2 linked regions of the Brasilonema sennae CENA114 genome follow. Each later gene encodes a partner of the first gene's protein in a complex. Links are inferred from orthologs where the notes say so. Each region holds a gene or a part of one and is shown on either strand. Other genes may lie near its edges. The genes, in order: DP114_RS13415 and accD.

The links.
Region 2: the proteins of DP114_RS13415 (region 1) and accD are in contact, whole or in part, in a solved structure (PDB 8UXZ), measured with the Escherichia coli proteins. The link is inferred for Brasilonema sennae CENA114 from one-to-one orthologs.

Annotation. Positions count from the first base shown.
Region 1 is NZ_CP030118.1:3,148,738-3,156,326, reverse strand. The notes cover bases 1,399-4,295. They hold DP114_RS13415 (acetyl-CoA carboxylase carboxyltransferase subunit alpha), read right to left. Parts: upstream 3,391-4,295; coding sequence 2,407-3,390; downstream 1,399-2,406. Other genes in these bases: DP114_RS13410 (long-chain acyl-[acyl-carrier-protein] reductase), read right to left, coding at 3,500-4,295; folE (GTP cyclohydrolase I FolE), read right to left, coding at 1,399-1,718. Also shown: photosystem I reaction center subunit PsaK, read right to left, coding at 1-43; DP114_RS13425 (phosphoribosylanthranilate isomerase), read left to right, coding at 225-857; more of folE, read right to left, coding at 1,008-1,398; more of DP114_RS13410, read right to left, coding at 4,296-4,519; DP114_RS13405 (aldehyde oxygenase (deformylating)), read right to left, coding at 4,907-5,599; DP114_RS13400 (hypothetical protein), read left to right, coding at 5,787-6,050; DP114_RS13395 (WD40 repeat domain-containing serine/threonine-protein kinase), read right to left, coding at 6,150-7,589. UniProt on the Escherichia coli protein: Component of the acetyl coenzyme A carboxylase (ACC) complex. First, biotin carboxylase catalyzes the carboxylation of biotin on its carrier protein (BCCP) and then the CO(2) group is transferred by the carboxyltransferase to acetyl-CoA to form malonyl-CoA.
Region 2 is NZ_CP030118.1:3,599,221-3,606,769, reverse strand. What follows is about bases 1,453-4,309. They hold accD (acetyl-CoA carboxylase, carboxyltransferase subunit beta), read right to left. Parts: upstream 3,433-4,309; coding sequence 2,473-3,432; downstream 1,453-2,472. Other genes in these bases: DP114_RS15330 (pentapeptide repeat-containing protein), read left to right, coding at 1,453-1,960. In the rest of the region: more of DP114_RS15330, read left to right, coding at 596-1,452; DP114_RS15320 (prepilin peptidase), read right to left, coding at 4,415-5,260; DP114_RS15315 (hypothetical protein), read right to left, coding at 5,400-5,660; leuB (3-isopropylmalate dehydrogenase), read right to left, coding at 5,752-6,840; DP114_RS15305 (hypothetical protein), read left to right, coding at 7,075-7,461.

The sequences.
Region 1 (7,589 bases):
GAACAGTGGTGGCGGCTGCTGCTAGTAAGATAGATGAAATCAAGCTTTTATCTCCTAAATAGAAAAATTGACAAGTGGTCAGTCATTAGCATATGGCTAGCTATGCGCTGACTGCTTATTGGTAAACCATAAAGATTATAGAATCATAAAGGAAAGAACTTGAAATTGTTTATACAATTTAGGTTTGATGTAACTATTACTACTATTATTTCTCAAAAATATCTATGCGGGTAAAGATTTGCGGAATAACTCAACCACAACAGGGGAAGGCGATCGCCTCTTTTGGTGCAACAGCCTTAGGATTTATTTGTGTTCCAACCTCACCGCGCTATATCAATATAGAGCAAATTCGGGCGGTTGTGGAACAACTGCCCGAAAAAATCGACAAAATTGGAGTTTTTGCCAATACTTCTGTTCCTGAAATTACTCAAACAGTAGTTCATTCTGGCTTAACTGGCGTTCAATTACACGGAGATGAATCCCCGGAATTTTGTCAGCAGTTGCGTCAATTGCTACCAGATATAGAAATCATTAAAGCTTTGAGAATCCGTAGTTTTGAAGATACTGAAAAAGCTGAAACTTATACTTCAAACGCAGATACGCTGTTACTTGATGCTTACCATCCACAGCAACTAGGTGGTACAGGCACAACTCTAGACTGGACAATGTTGCAGCAATTTCGCCCTAGCTGTCCTTGGTTTTTGGCGGGGGGACTCACTCCAGAGAACATTATACAGGCTTTGACTCAGATAACCCCTAGTGGCATTGACCTATCGAGTGGTGTAGAACGTGCCCCAGGAGATAAGGATTTAGACAAGGTAGCTAAGTTGTTTGAAAAGCTGCATTCAAAGTGCTGAGTGTAATTAACAGTTATCAGTTATCAGTTACCAGTTATCAGGTAGGAAACGGACAAAGTCCACCCCTTGTTCACTGTTTACTGTTCACTGTTCACTGTTAAGCGTTCCCTAAAAATTCGTAATGTGACACCTGAGGGTGCGGAATGTAGGTTAGAACAACGATGATTGGTGACGAATTAAGTTGAAGAATTCTTCACGAGTTTTATGATCATCTTGAAATACACCCTGCATTGCGCTTGTCACAGTCCAAGAACCAGGTTTTTGGACACCCCGCATAACCATGCACATATGTGTAGCTTCCATCACAACGGCAACTCCCTGTGGTTCTAGAATCATTTGAATTGCTTGAGCAATTTGGCGAGTGAGCCTTTCTTGCACTTGCAAGCGTCGGGAATACATCTCGACAATACGAGCAAGCTTGCTCAATCCCACAACTTTTTGATTAGGGATATAAGCAACATGAGCTTTGCCCATAAATGGCAACATATGGTGTTCGCACAAGCTAAAAACGTTGATGTCCCGTACTAATACCATCTCATTATGACCTTCATCAAAGATGGCTTCGTTGACGATTTCTTCTAAAGATTGGTTATAACCACTGGTGAGAAACCTCATTGCCTCTGCTACCCGCTTGGGTGTTTTCAGCAATCCCTCGCGTTCGGGATCTTCTCCAACACCCACCAGTAGAGTCCGTACCGCGTCCATCATTTGCTCCATTTGCTCCTCTGTTTGCGGGTGCAACTCAGCTTGCTGCCCATTGTGAGTGTTGCGATCTGGTCTTGTAGAGATGGCTTCCGTCAAGTCTGGAATCAGAGGAGATTGTTGAGAGCAATTGGTTCCGTCGGAAGGAGCAATAGTCATGGTGTCGAGTTTTAGTTAAGGTTTGATTAGGAGCAATGAGTCAGCAGTCATGAGTCTTGTATTATTAGCAAAAACTAAAGACAATAGACAAATGACTAGTTAGAGTGTGCCAGCCCCAGGCACGATAGTCAATTTATGAATAACTGCCTGTTGTGGTAGCAAAGGAAGCTCAAGAACTAACTTTCAAATTGTTTAACGGTTTGATAACCACGTCACTACTCTGTTATATAAGTCTGGTAGTGTCGATAGATTAAACAAACCTAAGAATCCGATTAACTTTCTTCGACAATTGCTATTTTGTATTGCGAAGAGATATTTACCCCATTTCACATATTCCATAGGGTTAGAAGAAACTGTAGATGACAGTTGTAAAAGTTGTACAAACCGCTAATATCTGTACAGCATAGCCGCTCGTACTGGAATAGGTAAGACATTTGCGCTCCTACTCCCTAGAAATTCATATCATAATTCAAGGGGATAGTCAGCTTAGTAGTTTAACGAGTACGCGGTTTGTACCTCCTACTAAAAACTATAAGTTTCTATATTACCCATAGGGACAGAACATAAGGCTTAGCAGTTGACTCATGACTAAAAATACAAATGCCTATGACTTAAAAGATTGTTAAAAATCTTTAAATGACATAGGCAATTATAGCATTGCCGCTATTGTGATCAAGTAGCTGAGGTCTTATGAGTGGGACAGTTCAGTAAAGACACCAATTTTCCGGAACTTTTCGTAGCGCATTTGGCGTCGTTCACTAGGAGCCAAGCGGTTGAGTTCCTCCAAATTGTCTAAGAGGGCTTGCTTGAGAGTGGTAACTGCTCCCAGAGGGTCAGAATGAGCACCGCCAATGGGTTCAGGTAATATCTGGTCGATGATTCCCAAGTGTTTCAAATCCGGTGCTGTCATTTTCAAGACAGCTGCTGCTTGGGGGGCTTTGGCAGCATCTTTCCACAAAATAGCAGCGCAGGCTTCAGGAGTAATCACAGTGTAAACGGCGTGTTCAAACATCAGCAGGCGATCGCCAATACTAATACCCAATGCACCGCCAGAAAAGGCTTCACCAATAACAGCACAAACTATCGGCACATCTAAGGAAAACATCTCACGTAGGTTGTATGCGATCGCTTCTCCTGCACCTTGTCGTTCAGCTACGACTGTAGGTAAAGCTCCTGGCGTGTCGATAAAAGTTAAAATTGGCATGCCAAACTTGTTGGCATGTTCCATCAACCGCATCGCCTTACGATAGCCTCCAGGGGAAGCCATACCGAAATTACGGGCAATATTGTCTTTTGTGTCGCGCCCTTTTTGATTACCCAGCATAACCACAGGTTGTCCGCCCAAACGACCTACACCACCAACTAAGGCAGGGTCGTTAGAACCACAGCGATCGCCATGTAACTCCATCCATTCATCACTGATAGCTTGAATATAATCAAGGGTACTAGGGCGGCGCGGATGACGAGCGACTTGTAGTCGCTGAGACGGCGATAGACTACCAAATATTTCTTCACGCAGTTGCATGGCGCGTGCTTCTAGCTGACGAATTTGACCAGAAACATCGACGCCGTTTTCTTCTGCAAGTTGCCGAATTTGCTCAATTCTAGTTGCCAGTTCTGCTAGCGGCTTTTCAAAATCCAACAGTAGCGGTTTACGCTCGGTAGTAGCCATTTTTTGACGAAAAAAGTGAAGAGTAAAAATTGAGGTGTGGGGCAAGGGGATTTTCTAGACTCATGAGTCACTAGCTCATAACTAATAACTCATGACTTATGACTAATCACTAAACCAGGAGTGGTCTAAATCCATGCTTTCTTGATACCTGACCAATTTGCTCCATTTTTTCTACAGTAATCCGATTGCGCCCCCAAGAGAAGTTAGTGTATAACTTCTCAAATTCCAATAGCATTGATTCTGCAAAACAAGCAAACAACTGGCGTGCTGGAACATCCATATTGACGATGCCCATAATTTTCCAATCAATATCCAGGGAATGTTCCACAATCCCACCATTTAGGACGTGTACACCTGGATGCTGAACTTTAGTTGCGAGATTTTTTGGATAGCCACCATCAATCAGCAAACAAGGTTGCTTTAAAACTTTGGGATCGATTTCCATCCCTTTAGGCATACTAGCAACCCAAACGACAATATCAGCTTGGGGAAGTGCTTCTTCCATAGACAGGATTTTTCCACGCCCCAGTTCGTCTTGCAGCTGTTGTAGGCGTTCTTGGTTACGGGCTACTAGCAACAGTTCCTTAACATCTGTTTTTGCATCCAACCAACGACAAACAGCACTACCAATATCTCCAGTCGCCCCGCATACAGCAACCGTTGCATTTGATAGTTCAATGCCTACTTGCTTCGATGCTTTTTCTACCTGTTGACAAATGATGTATGCTGTATGAGTGTTACCTGTGGTAAAGCGTTCAAACTCTAATTTAATATTGCGGACTTGTTTGAATTGCTCTAAATTAAAGTTTTCAAAAATTATTGAAGAAAATCCGCCTAAAGCTGTAATACTTATCCCGTGCTTTTGAGCGTGAGCCATAGCGTTGAGGATTTTGCGTGTTGCAGCTTTGATGCGACGAGTTGCCAGCATTTCTGGCAAAAAGCCTGACTCTACATACCGCCCTTCAATTTTTTGTCCGGTAACACTGGTAACTGTAATGTTATCGACAATTTGGGGCGGAGCGCTGCACCAAAAATCTAACCCCTGATCAGCATATTCTGGGTAGCCCAATTCTTTGGCTACTGCTTGCGCGTGTTCTAAACTAGTAAGGTGTCCGATTAGACCAAACATGAACGATGTTGTGACGCGTATCCTTCGTTAGAAGGGTGGAATAGGCGGGTTAAGATATAATTAACCCTTCAAAATACTACACAAAAACTAACCAGCAAATGAGAGTCTGCTCTGGCTTTTAAGAAATTCAAAAAAAGGATGCAAGCCCCACTCGCTTCTTAAAAATTCAAAATTCAAGATGCAAAATTCAAAAAAAGACTCTTTAATTTTGAACTTTGTTAGCGCAGCGGGACGCACTCCTCCTTTGTTCGCGTTGCAAGAACGTGTCCCCTTGGGACTCAGCGTGCCCGTCCGCCGCAGGCATAGGGCATACTTTGAATTCCTCCCAAGGGTAGATCCCTAATCCCCACTCTTTCAAGAAGTGGAAACTTTGAATTTCCTGTTGTCCTATCCGGTGATTCCGTAGGCAGACAGACGCATGAGCTCGCGGGTGGAAAAACCAATATTACTAAGAGCTTCTCCGTATTGAATCATGAAAGCTTCTACTAAAGCGTCCTTTTCCATAGCTAAGGTGCGCGCATCATCCTCAACAGAGTTGAGCATTTTCCACACTATGGGTAAGTTTTGGCGATTTGCTTCTTCTAATTCCGCTTTGGATTGTTCAAAGTGTTCTTTCAACCATACTTCTCCAAAGTTGAGGTGGCTGTATTCATCTTTAACTACCCCTTCGGTGATTTTACGAGCAAAATCATCAGCAACTTCGATGTAAATTTCGTATGCGGCGATCGCAAAACATTCAATAATCAAAGACTGAATCAGCAAGCAAGTAACGACTTTACCTTCAGCGGCTGCTTTTTGAAAATTTTGATGCAATGGGGCAAAAAACTCTTGAGCAAATTGCATATCTGGCGTTACCTTCAGATTGCGCCCACAAGCTTCAAATCCTTTTTTGTGGCGACTTTCCATCTTAGAAAGCCGAATTAGCTCATCTTGATTTTCGCTCAGCAGTTCAGTGAGTTTGAGATAATTTGCGTGCGCTTCTTGTTCGCCTTCTATCACAATCGCATTGATCCGGCTGTAAGCGTCTTTGTATACTTCGCTCTGGAAGTCAAGTTCTGGTTGATCTACAAGCTGCTGCATTGTACATTCACTCCCGTGAAATGAATTATCTTATACAAGAATCGAGTTTTGCCCGTGAAATAAGGGCAAGGGTAACTATGATTTAATTTTACTTAACAAGTCTCTATGTTATAGATTAGCTTTTGCTGGTGGGATTAGCTCAAGCTAATTCACAAAACAAGTAGGCAATAACAGAGACAGGGGATTCATGATGGATGACGAATCCAAAATCCTAAACGCCAAGCACTCTCAACATAGACCTTTAGAAGGAGACTTCAGCAAGGGTAGCCTAGCAGCTAAATTGAAAACTTCCCCAAGGCTAGGAATTCTACTGCTAGCTGCTGTTATAGTATTATTACCCTTAGTTGTCGAGTTGTTGACATCCTTTGTTCCTAATAAGGCACTATCTTGTGTTTTAGGGGAAAATAGCTGGTTTTTAGTCCATTATCACGATACCTGGGAGACAGGTTAACTTTTACTTGCTTTTGCTAATTCTAGCTTAGTGCGCGATCGCGCGTTGTGCGTCTTTCAACAGAAGAATTGAGCAATTTATAGCAGCGCCTGTTCATCGTTAGTGACATCGCCAAATCTTTACTGCACCATCATTACTACTACTGACAATGCTCTTTCCATTTGGACTGATAGTGAGAGAATGAATCAAATCTAAATGTCCGGTAAGGGTATCAATGAGTTGCCCATTGCCCATGTCCCACAACTTGATAGTTTTATCCCGACTTCCAGTGGCGAGAATTTGACCATTAGGACTAATAGCGACAGCACTTACCCAATCAGAATGACCGACTAAGCTACGAATCATTGTGCCATTGTTTAAGTGCCACTGTTGAATAGTTTTGTCGCGACTGACGCTAATTAATGTCTTACCATTAGGACTGATAGCAATACCAGAAACCCAGTCTGTATGCCCAGTGAAAGTGCTAAGCAACTTCCCGCTTATTAGGTTCCACACCTTAATCGTGTTATCTCGACTACCACTGACAAGAGTTTGACCATCTGGACTGATAGCAAGGGCACAAACCGAGTTAGAATGCCCCATAAGATTGCGAATTTGTTCCCCAGTGGGTAGAGACCATACTTTGATTGTGTTGTCCCTACTACTACTGGCAAGAGATAGACCATCTGGGCTGATGGCGATCGCATAAACCGAGTCGGAATGTCCTTTCAAATTGCGAATGTGCTTACCACTACCCCAATCCCAAATTTTGATAGACTTATCTAAGCTAGCACTGGCTAATGTTTGACCATCTCGGCTAAACACTAAGCAAGTAAACCAAGTTGCCTCGCGTTTCAGCAAGCCTGAGTGTGATGTCAGGGTGCGAATTAAGCTGGCGCTGCCTAAATGCCACAGTTTAATGGTACTATCATCGCTACCACTAGCAATTGTCTGACCATCTGGACTGATAACAACAGAACGCACCGAGGCAGCATGACCTGTGAGAGTGTGTAAGCACTCCCATGTCTGAGTAATGGTTGATGGTGGTGTTGGGTTAGAGATAACTGTTTCTGGAATGTTAGCAGATGAAGTTGTGGCGTGTATATCTCTTAATACTTGATCAACTGATTGGTAGCGATCACCCACTCGCTCTTGTAGTAGTTTGTCTAAGACTTCCCCTAACCTTTTGCTGATGGTTACATCTGTTTTTTCCAGGTGTTCTCGCCATAACCAACGAGATTCCCAGGAACTGTAGAGATTAGAAGGGTGGATTCCTGTAATTAAATGTAAACAAGTTGCACCTAAAGCATATAAGTCACTGGCTGGATATGCTTCACCAGAGCGGATTTGTTCATTCGGAGCATAGCCTGGAGTACCCGCCATTGTACCCCGGTTCACAGACATAACAGTGCCCGAAGCTTGTTTGGAAACTCCAAAATCAATTAAAGCAAGAGCACGATCTTTCTGGCGACAGATAATATTTTCGGGCTTAATATCCCGGTGAATAACGCCGCGTTCATGAATAAACTTCAGGACTGGTAACAAATCATTTAGAAATTG
Region 2 (7,549 bases), 450 kb from region 1 along the record:
TGGCAACGGCTATATTTGAACTTTTTTAAGTGCGTACTCGTACGCCAAATTTTGAATGGCTTAATTTGAGCATAGCAAGTGGGACTGAACCGTCACCCAGAATGCACCAACTGTGAGTCCTTAGCTTTCTTTATACTTTGTCTTTACGCCTCTTTTGCCAAAAAAGTCAAGTTTCAAAACGAGACAAAATTGCTATTTTTATTTTTAAACATTTATGATCAAAACTCTATACTTAGACAAAAGTATTAATAGTAACTAATAAATGATTTCAGACCTGATTTGTGATTCTTGCTTCACCTATGGAGTATGGAAAAACATTAAACTAAGTGAAAATAGGGATAAAAAAATCTCTCTTGAGACGGTTGCATTATTTATCATACTAAATTAATAATAAGTATTTTAAACCAATTTCAGGGATAGTCATCAGACAACTGTTTGTAAAAGAATGGAACCACTATAGGCTGCCATTGATTTTGAAAAACAAGCTGCTGCATTTACCTAGTTTTGTCAGACGTGGAAAACTACTAAACACATGTTATACTCTTTTCTCCTGTACTCTACTTAAAAATTGTGTGTTTTGAGGGACACAACCATTATGTCTGCGAACAAGACAGACGTACTCAAAAATTGGTTGATAGTTGTAGCACTTACGTCTATTTTATCACCAATAGTATTTTTCATCACATTTACCAAAATGGAGGAGTTGTCAAATCAACCAAAAATCGAAAATAGAACTCAAGTATTCTCAACAACAGCTACCCTTTTGCTAGGATTAGCAGTGATGATTCATGCATACGTGGCAGCAAAACGCGCCCAAGCTCTTCAAGAAAGTGCGATCGCAGCGCATAAGAGTAATGAGATTGCAATCAAGAATGTCCGTATCGCCCAAGAAAGGCTGATTACAGAACGCTTTATGACTGCAATTACCCAGCTTGGGCATCAAAGTGCTGCGACACGGACGGGTGCAATTTATTCTTTGGAAAGAATTGCTCAAGATTCTCCTCAGCAATACTGGACAATTATGGAAATTCTGACAGCTTTTGTGCGAGAGAATGCTGCTGGAAAACTGCAAAACGAGCAAATTCAACAAACTGCAAGAACTCCTACAGATATTCAAGCAGCCTTGAATGTCATCGCCAGACGTCAGATCCAAAAAGACCAGCCAAATCAGAAAATTGATTTGCGATATGCTGATATGAGCACAGCAGACTTGCATAAAGCCAACTTCCAGCAAGCAGATTTGCGGGGAGCTAACCTCTGTCAAGCCAATTTACACGGAGCGAACTTGTGTGAGGCAAATTTGGAAGGTGCTAAACTCTCTGGGTCAATTCTATATCAGGCCAACTTGCAATCAACCAACTTAACTGATGCTGACCTTTGTGGAGCAAACCTTAATTGTGCTCAAGCCTCTGGGGCAAATTTACGTGCAGCAAATCTTACAGGAGCAAGTTTGCGTGGAGCTAATCTACGAAGAGCTAATTTATACAAAGCCAATTTGCAAGGGTCTAATTTAAAAGCTGCGAACTTACAAGAGGCAAAGCTGTTTTTAGCTAATTTGCAAGGAGCAAAGTTGGGTAAAGCCAACTTACAAGGAACGGGTTTGATTGGAGCAAATTTACAACAAGCAAACCTGAATGGAGCCAATTTGCAACAAGCAAACCTGAATGCAGCCAAACTGCAAAACACAGAAATGTTTTTTGCCAATTTTTCTGAAGCAAGCCTCAGAGAAACTGACCTCTGCGGAGCAAACCTTATGGGAACGAACCTACAAATGGCAATTCTCCATGAAGCAAACCTCTGTGGGGCAAACCTCATGGGAGCCAACCTTAACATGACAAATCTAAGTCATGTAAAACTGGAAGGGGCAATTTTAACAGGAGCCAAAAACCTGAAACTGCATCAAATGACATTTACACAAGACGATGTTACAACTCACCTGACAGATAATGTTCCATCATAGCGCGGATCGCACGCCGATTAGTTAACTAACAGTAAGTTGGAAGCACAATTAACTGACTGATAATTCATTTACATTTGATATGCAAACAGGGTGCGTCCCTACTTTTCAATACACCCAAACTGACTGACCTGAATAAAATTCTTTTGCAGCTACCAATTATATCGTGTCGGGTTGAAGACTTAATCACCACACTCCATAGGGAAATCCAAATTTTCGATTTTTGTAAGCAGGGTAAGCGCATCTTGTAAATAAGAACGTCTCAGAGTCAATCAAGCCGAAAATCGTCGCAGTAATTCTTGTTTATTGATAATGTTTTTGGCGATTGCAAAAAAGCAACACACGCCTCAGCCCAAAGCGCATGCTGCGGGAAGACGTATCGCTTTGACCCTTGGGAAACATACAAAACGAGAAACTGTGATGATTCATTGACACACAAACACATGTTTTTGTCAACACTAATTTAGATGCGCTTACCCTGTTTTGCAAAAAGTCTAATGTTCGAGAAGCAATGATTACTCAACAGCGCTAGAACTCAAACTTCTTGTCTCCCAAACCACCATATTATTATGGGTTGACGTTGGTGCAGGTGGCTGGTGTAAGGCAATCAACTGTGCTAATGTTCGTTTTAGCTGAGTACGAGGAACAATCTCATCCACAAAGCCGTGCTTGAGTAAATCTTCCGCAGTTTGAAACTCCTCTGGAAGTTTTTCCCGTAAGGTTTGTTCGATCACTCGCCGCCCAGCAAAACCGATAGTAGCCTTTGGTTCTGCTATGATGATATCGCCCAACATCGCAAAACTAGCAGTTACACCACCTGTGGTGGGATTTGTCAAAACGGGAATGTACAGCAACCGCGCTTCTTGATGACGCTCCAAAGCTGCAGAGATTTTCGCCATCTGCATGAGGGAAAGCATTCCTTCTTGCATCCTCGCTCCACCAGAGGTACAAACAATAACCACAGGATATCGTCGTTGAGTGGCTTGCTCAATCAGGCGCGTCAGTTTTTCTCCGACAACAGAACCCATACTTCCTCCCATAAACCGGAAGTCCATAACGCCAAGAGCAATGGATAAACCATTTATTTGACCAAAACCAGTTTTAACGGCGTCTATTAACTTCAGTTTGTCCTGGGTTTCCCGCAGGCGATCAATATAAGGTTTGCGATCGCGAAACTGTAGTGGATCGGTAGGACACAAATGCTCATCTATCGACCTCCAACTATTCACATCAATCAATTGACGGATGCGCTCATCACTATCAACTCGATTATGATGTCCACACTCAACACAAACCATTTGGTTGGCTCTTAGATCTTTGGCATATGTCAACACTCCACAGTTAGAACATTTATGCCACAGTCCATCAGCAATCTCACGCTCTTGGGGTTCTAGGATGGTAGATCCTGATTTCCGTCGATTTGCAAACCAATCTAATAAAGACTTTAAACCGCGTGATTCTTCGTTGTTCGCCATTTGTATCTTATCTTACGTGGATAGTATGTTGATAAAAGATCAAACCAATGCTGTCAAAATCTTAGTTTTTTATCATGACTCCTTTGTCCATACTAAGGATGAATGACTCATAACTAATGACAACATATTCAAAATTGTCTTGTAAGCTATAGGAGACCATATTTTAGATCTTTGGTTGCCAGCTTAACGAAAATACGTAAACCAATTCAAGTCTCTTGCTCGCCTTCTGGGAAACTTAAAAAGTAGTAAAGCAGTCCATTGCTGTTGTAACGGTACCTACAAAGCTCCACTAAGCCCCTGTCCCAAATAGGATTTCACCCCCTAAATCAATAATATTTGTTGGTATGTTATGAGAGGCAAGCAATTGCTGCATCAATTTTTCTTGTCAAAAGGGTACCCGTTATTAAGAGGATCATCCAACTCACGCTTAGGGTCTGTCTGTGGCTAAGGCTACAGCTTTTGGATCAGCGTACGCGCAGTCTCTTTGGAGGAGGTACGACACAGTTATGGCGATGCGATACGCAAAGCGTCAAGCCGGAGGCTTATCGCTCCCAAGTTCTGTGGAAGCTTGCGCGAACAAACAAGCGTGTTGTACAGGAAATACGCACACGCTACTTTAGGTGGTGAATATCACTCTACAGGGTGTGGAAAACCAGACTGCAGGGCTGAATTCACAAGATGATGTTATCAAAAGCTTAAAGATAGTAGTGGTGATTAAATCTACAGTTCTAGTGTATCTCCAAGTAGAGATAGACACTGCAAGGGCTTGCTGGAGAAACCAAGAATCTCCAGGAGTATCCCAAATATGTAAATTTATTTTATTTTGTAGTGCGCACAGAAGCGCGTTGTAGCGACTTCGGGGCCGGACAGCCCGCTTTCAATAGAAGTAGGGAGCAAGATGCTCCGACTACGATCTTTTATGCAAAATTGGATGTTCTCGAATCTCCTCGCATGAGGCTAGGATACAGTAAAATTCTATTCTTCAACTAATTGGAAAAAATAATCGTAAATAAAAAGACAAAATCGCCTCGCCGCCAAATAGAGCAATAACTGCCCCGCAAGCAAGAAAAGGACCAAAAGGTATCTTTTGCCCCCATTTTTGAGACAGCGCTGTGCGACTGCTGTGCTGTGATAGTATGATTTTGCCGCCAGCGACTATTACTCCAATAAGACTTCCAAGAAAACTAGCAAGCAATAAATACTTCCATCCTAGCCATGCTCCGATCATGGCTGCTAATTTGGTGTCTCCTCTACCCATAGCAGTTTTGCCGCATATAATTGAACCAATTATGGCGATCGCATCAAATAGCCATAAGCCCACCACTGCTCCTCCTATCGCCATTTTCAGATGATGTACCAATCCGATCCAACTCGCTTGTGGTAGAAAGCCACAAATTATGTGAAAAACAATTCCTACTAACAAACCCGACTTAGTCAGTGAGTTCGGTAGTGTCATTGTATCTAAATCAATCAGCGATAGTGCCAATAACCAACTGCAAAACGCCCAGTTACCTACTGTATAGAGCGAATACTTCTGTATCCAAAAAACTAACAAAAAAATAATACCCGTCACCCCCTCTACCACAGGATAACGGATAGAAATTTTTCTTTTGCAATAACGACAGCGTCCTCTTAACCATAGCCATCCCAACAGCGGTACATTATCGTAGGGTTTGAGTTGGTTTAAGCAATGGGGACAACCAGAGGGTGGAAAAAGAATCGAAAGTCCAATTGGTAACCGATAGACTATTACATTAATAAAGCTGCCAATAGATGTGCCTAAAGCAAAGACGATGAAACTTGTCTGGACTATTGTCAAGATGAACATTCGAGTCAATTGTGAGTTAGTGCGTTATTTGGGGCTTCGCCCATGAACAGCGGGTTCACCCAAACAGAGGGTTATTGCCATTTGCTCAAAAGTTATAACCTTAACTCACGACTGATGACTCATCACCAGTCTTTATGACTTAATACATATACGACTCAATTTGATTCAAAGGCACAAAGCATTCTTCAGGCAAGAGAATTGGTTGGTGAGTAAAAATCACTTTACCTCGGTGATTAGACCGATTAATTGCGACTCCTGAAGCTTGTCCAGTGATTTCGGGATGTACCTCACAGTAAGTGTGGTAAATCTGTCCAGCAGCTCTGATCACGGCAGGATCAATCAAAGCTGGCTGGTTCTTCTGATTGGTATAGTTTTCCTGTCCTTTTTTTAAAGCGTACACCACTCGCGAAGTATTGTTGTAGGTTTGTGTTAATAGTTTATCCGAAAATTTTCTTTAAAGTTGCCAAAATTTCCACTTTGAGCATATGCACTCATTTTGCTTCCAGAACTTGGATCAGTGCTTGGCCCATAGCGCGACAACCCAAAAGGTTCATATCTGGGGAAATTATATCTCCTGTGCGATCGCCTCTTTGTAACACTTCTAACACTCCTTGTTCAATGTGATCTGCTGCAGTTGATTCGTTTAAACCATAACGAAGCATCATAGCAGCACTTAAAACCTGTGCCAAAGGATTTGCTTTATCTTGCCCTGCTATATCTGGGGCAGAACCGTGGACAGGTTCAAAAACTCCTGGATTAGAAGCACCCAAACTTGCAGAGGGTAACATCCCAATACTCCCAGTTAGCATAGCAGCTGCATCTGAAAGAATATCACCAAACAAGTTGCCTGTGACAATAGTATCGAACTGCTTGGGAGCGCGTAACAACTGCATGGCTGCATTATCTACATACATATGAGAGAGTTCCACATCCGGATACTCTTGGGCAAGTTTGGTGATGCGATCGCGCCACAGTTGAGAAACTTCCAACACATTCGCCTTATCCACTGAACAGAGTTTCCCTCGCCGTTTTTGTGCAGCTTCAAACGCCACCCGCCCAATGCGCTCAATTTCTGATTCGGTGTAAGCCATTGTATTCACGCCGCGCTTTTCACCCGTTTCTGTTTCAAAAATTCCTTTAGGCTTGCCAAAGTAAATTCCTCCGGTGAGTTCGCGGACTACCAAAATATCAACGCCTTCGACAACCTCCCGTTTCAAAGAAGAAGCATCTATCAACTGAGGCAATATTTTCGCAGGGCGCAAATTGGCAAATAATCCCAACCCTGCACGCAGTCCTAACAAACCTGCTTCTGGACGTAAATGGGATGCTAAGGAGTCCCACTTGTAACCGCCAATAGCTGCTAGTAACACAGCATCGCTATTGCGACACGTATCCAAGCTGGATCCTGGAAGGGGTTCGCCTGTAGCATCAATTGCTGCACCACCGATGAGTGCTTCTTGGAATTCAAACTGAATATCAAACTTTTTCCCTACGACTTTCAGCACGTCTACCGCAACTGCCATAATTTCGGGTCCGATGCCATCGCCAGGGAGTAGGGTAATGCGGTAGTTGTGGGTCATACTTCGTTTTGGTGGTAGGTAAATGTTTAATCGCGCAGAATTTCTTGCAGATCAAATATCATACCTAGCAAGTGTACGCCCATGAGTAGCAATCGAGCAAAAAACTGGGTAAAGCCTATAATCCTTATTTGGTGTTGACATCGCTATTACCGCACGCCGCAAAGCGGCGTGCGGTAATTTTATTATTATGTGATTGAAAGAACTTGATATAAAAGATTAAGGAACGCCAAGGAAATGAGTGAACACCTGGGTGATAATCTAGACTCGCCTGAGCAAAAAAGGCAACAGGAGGCGGCCGAGTGGAAAGCTCAGGCTCGACACCAACAGGTTCAGGAGGAGCAACGCCAAATCTCAGAAGAGCAGCGGCAGTCTGCTGAAGAAGACAGGCAGTTACAGGAGAAGAGGCGAGAAGCTGCAGAAGAAATCAGGCGGGCTACTGAGCAAGCGCGAGAGTCTGCAGAAGAAATCAGGCAGGCTGGTGAGCAAGCGCGACTGGCTGCTGAACAAGCGCGACTGGCTACTGAACAAGCGCGACTGGCTCTACTGGAGCAAGAGGAGATTTTGAAGCAGATGCAGCAGTCTGCCGAACAAGCGCGACACACTCGTAGTAAAACCGATTAGTGCACCGAAGCGAATAGCAGTCCTAAATGATTTGTAAATATTGATTTAATGTTGGAGTTGAGGCGAATAGATTGATTGGCTGGGACGA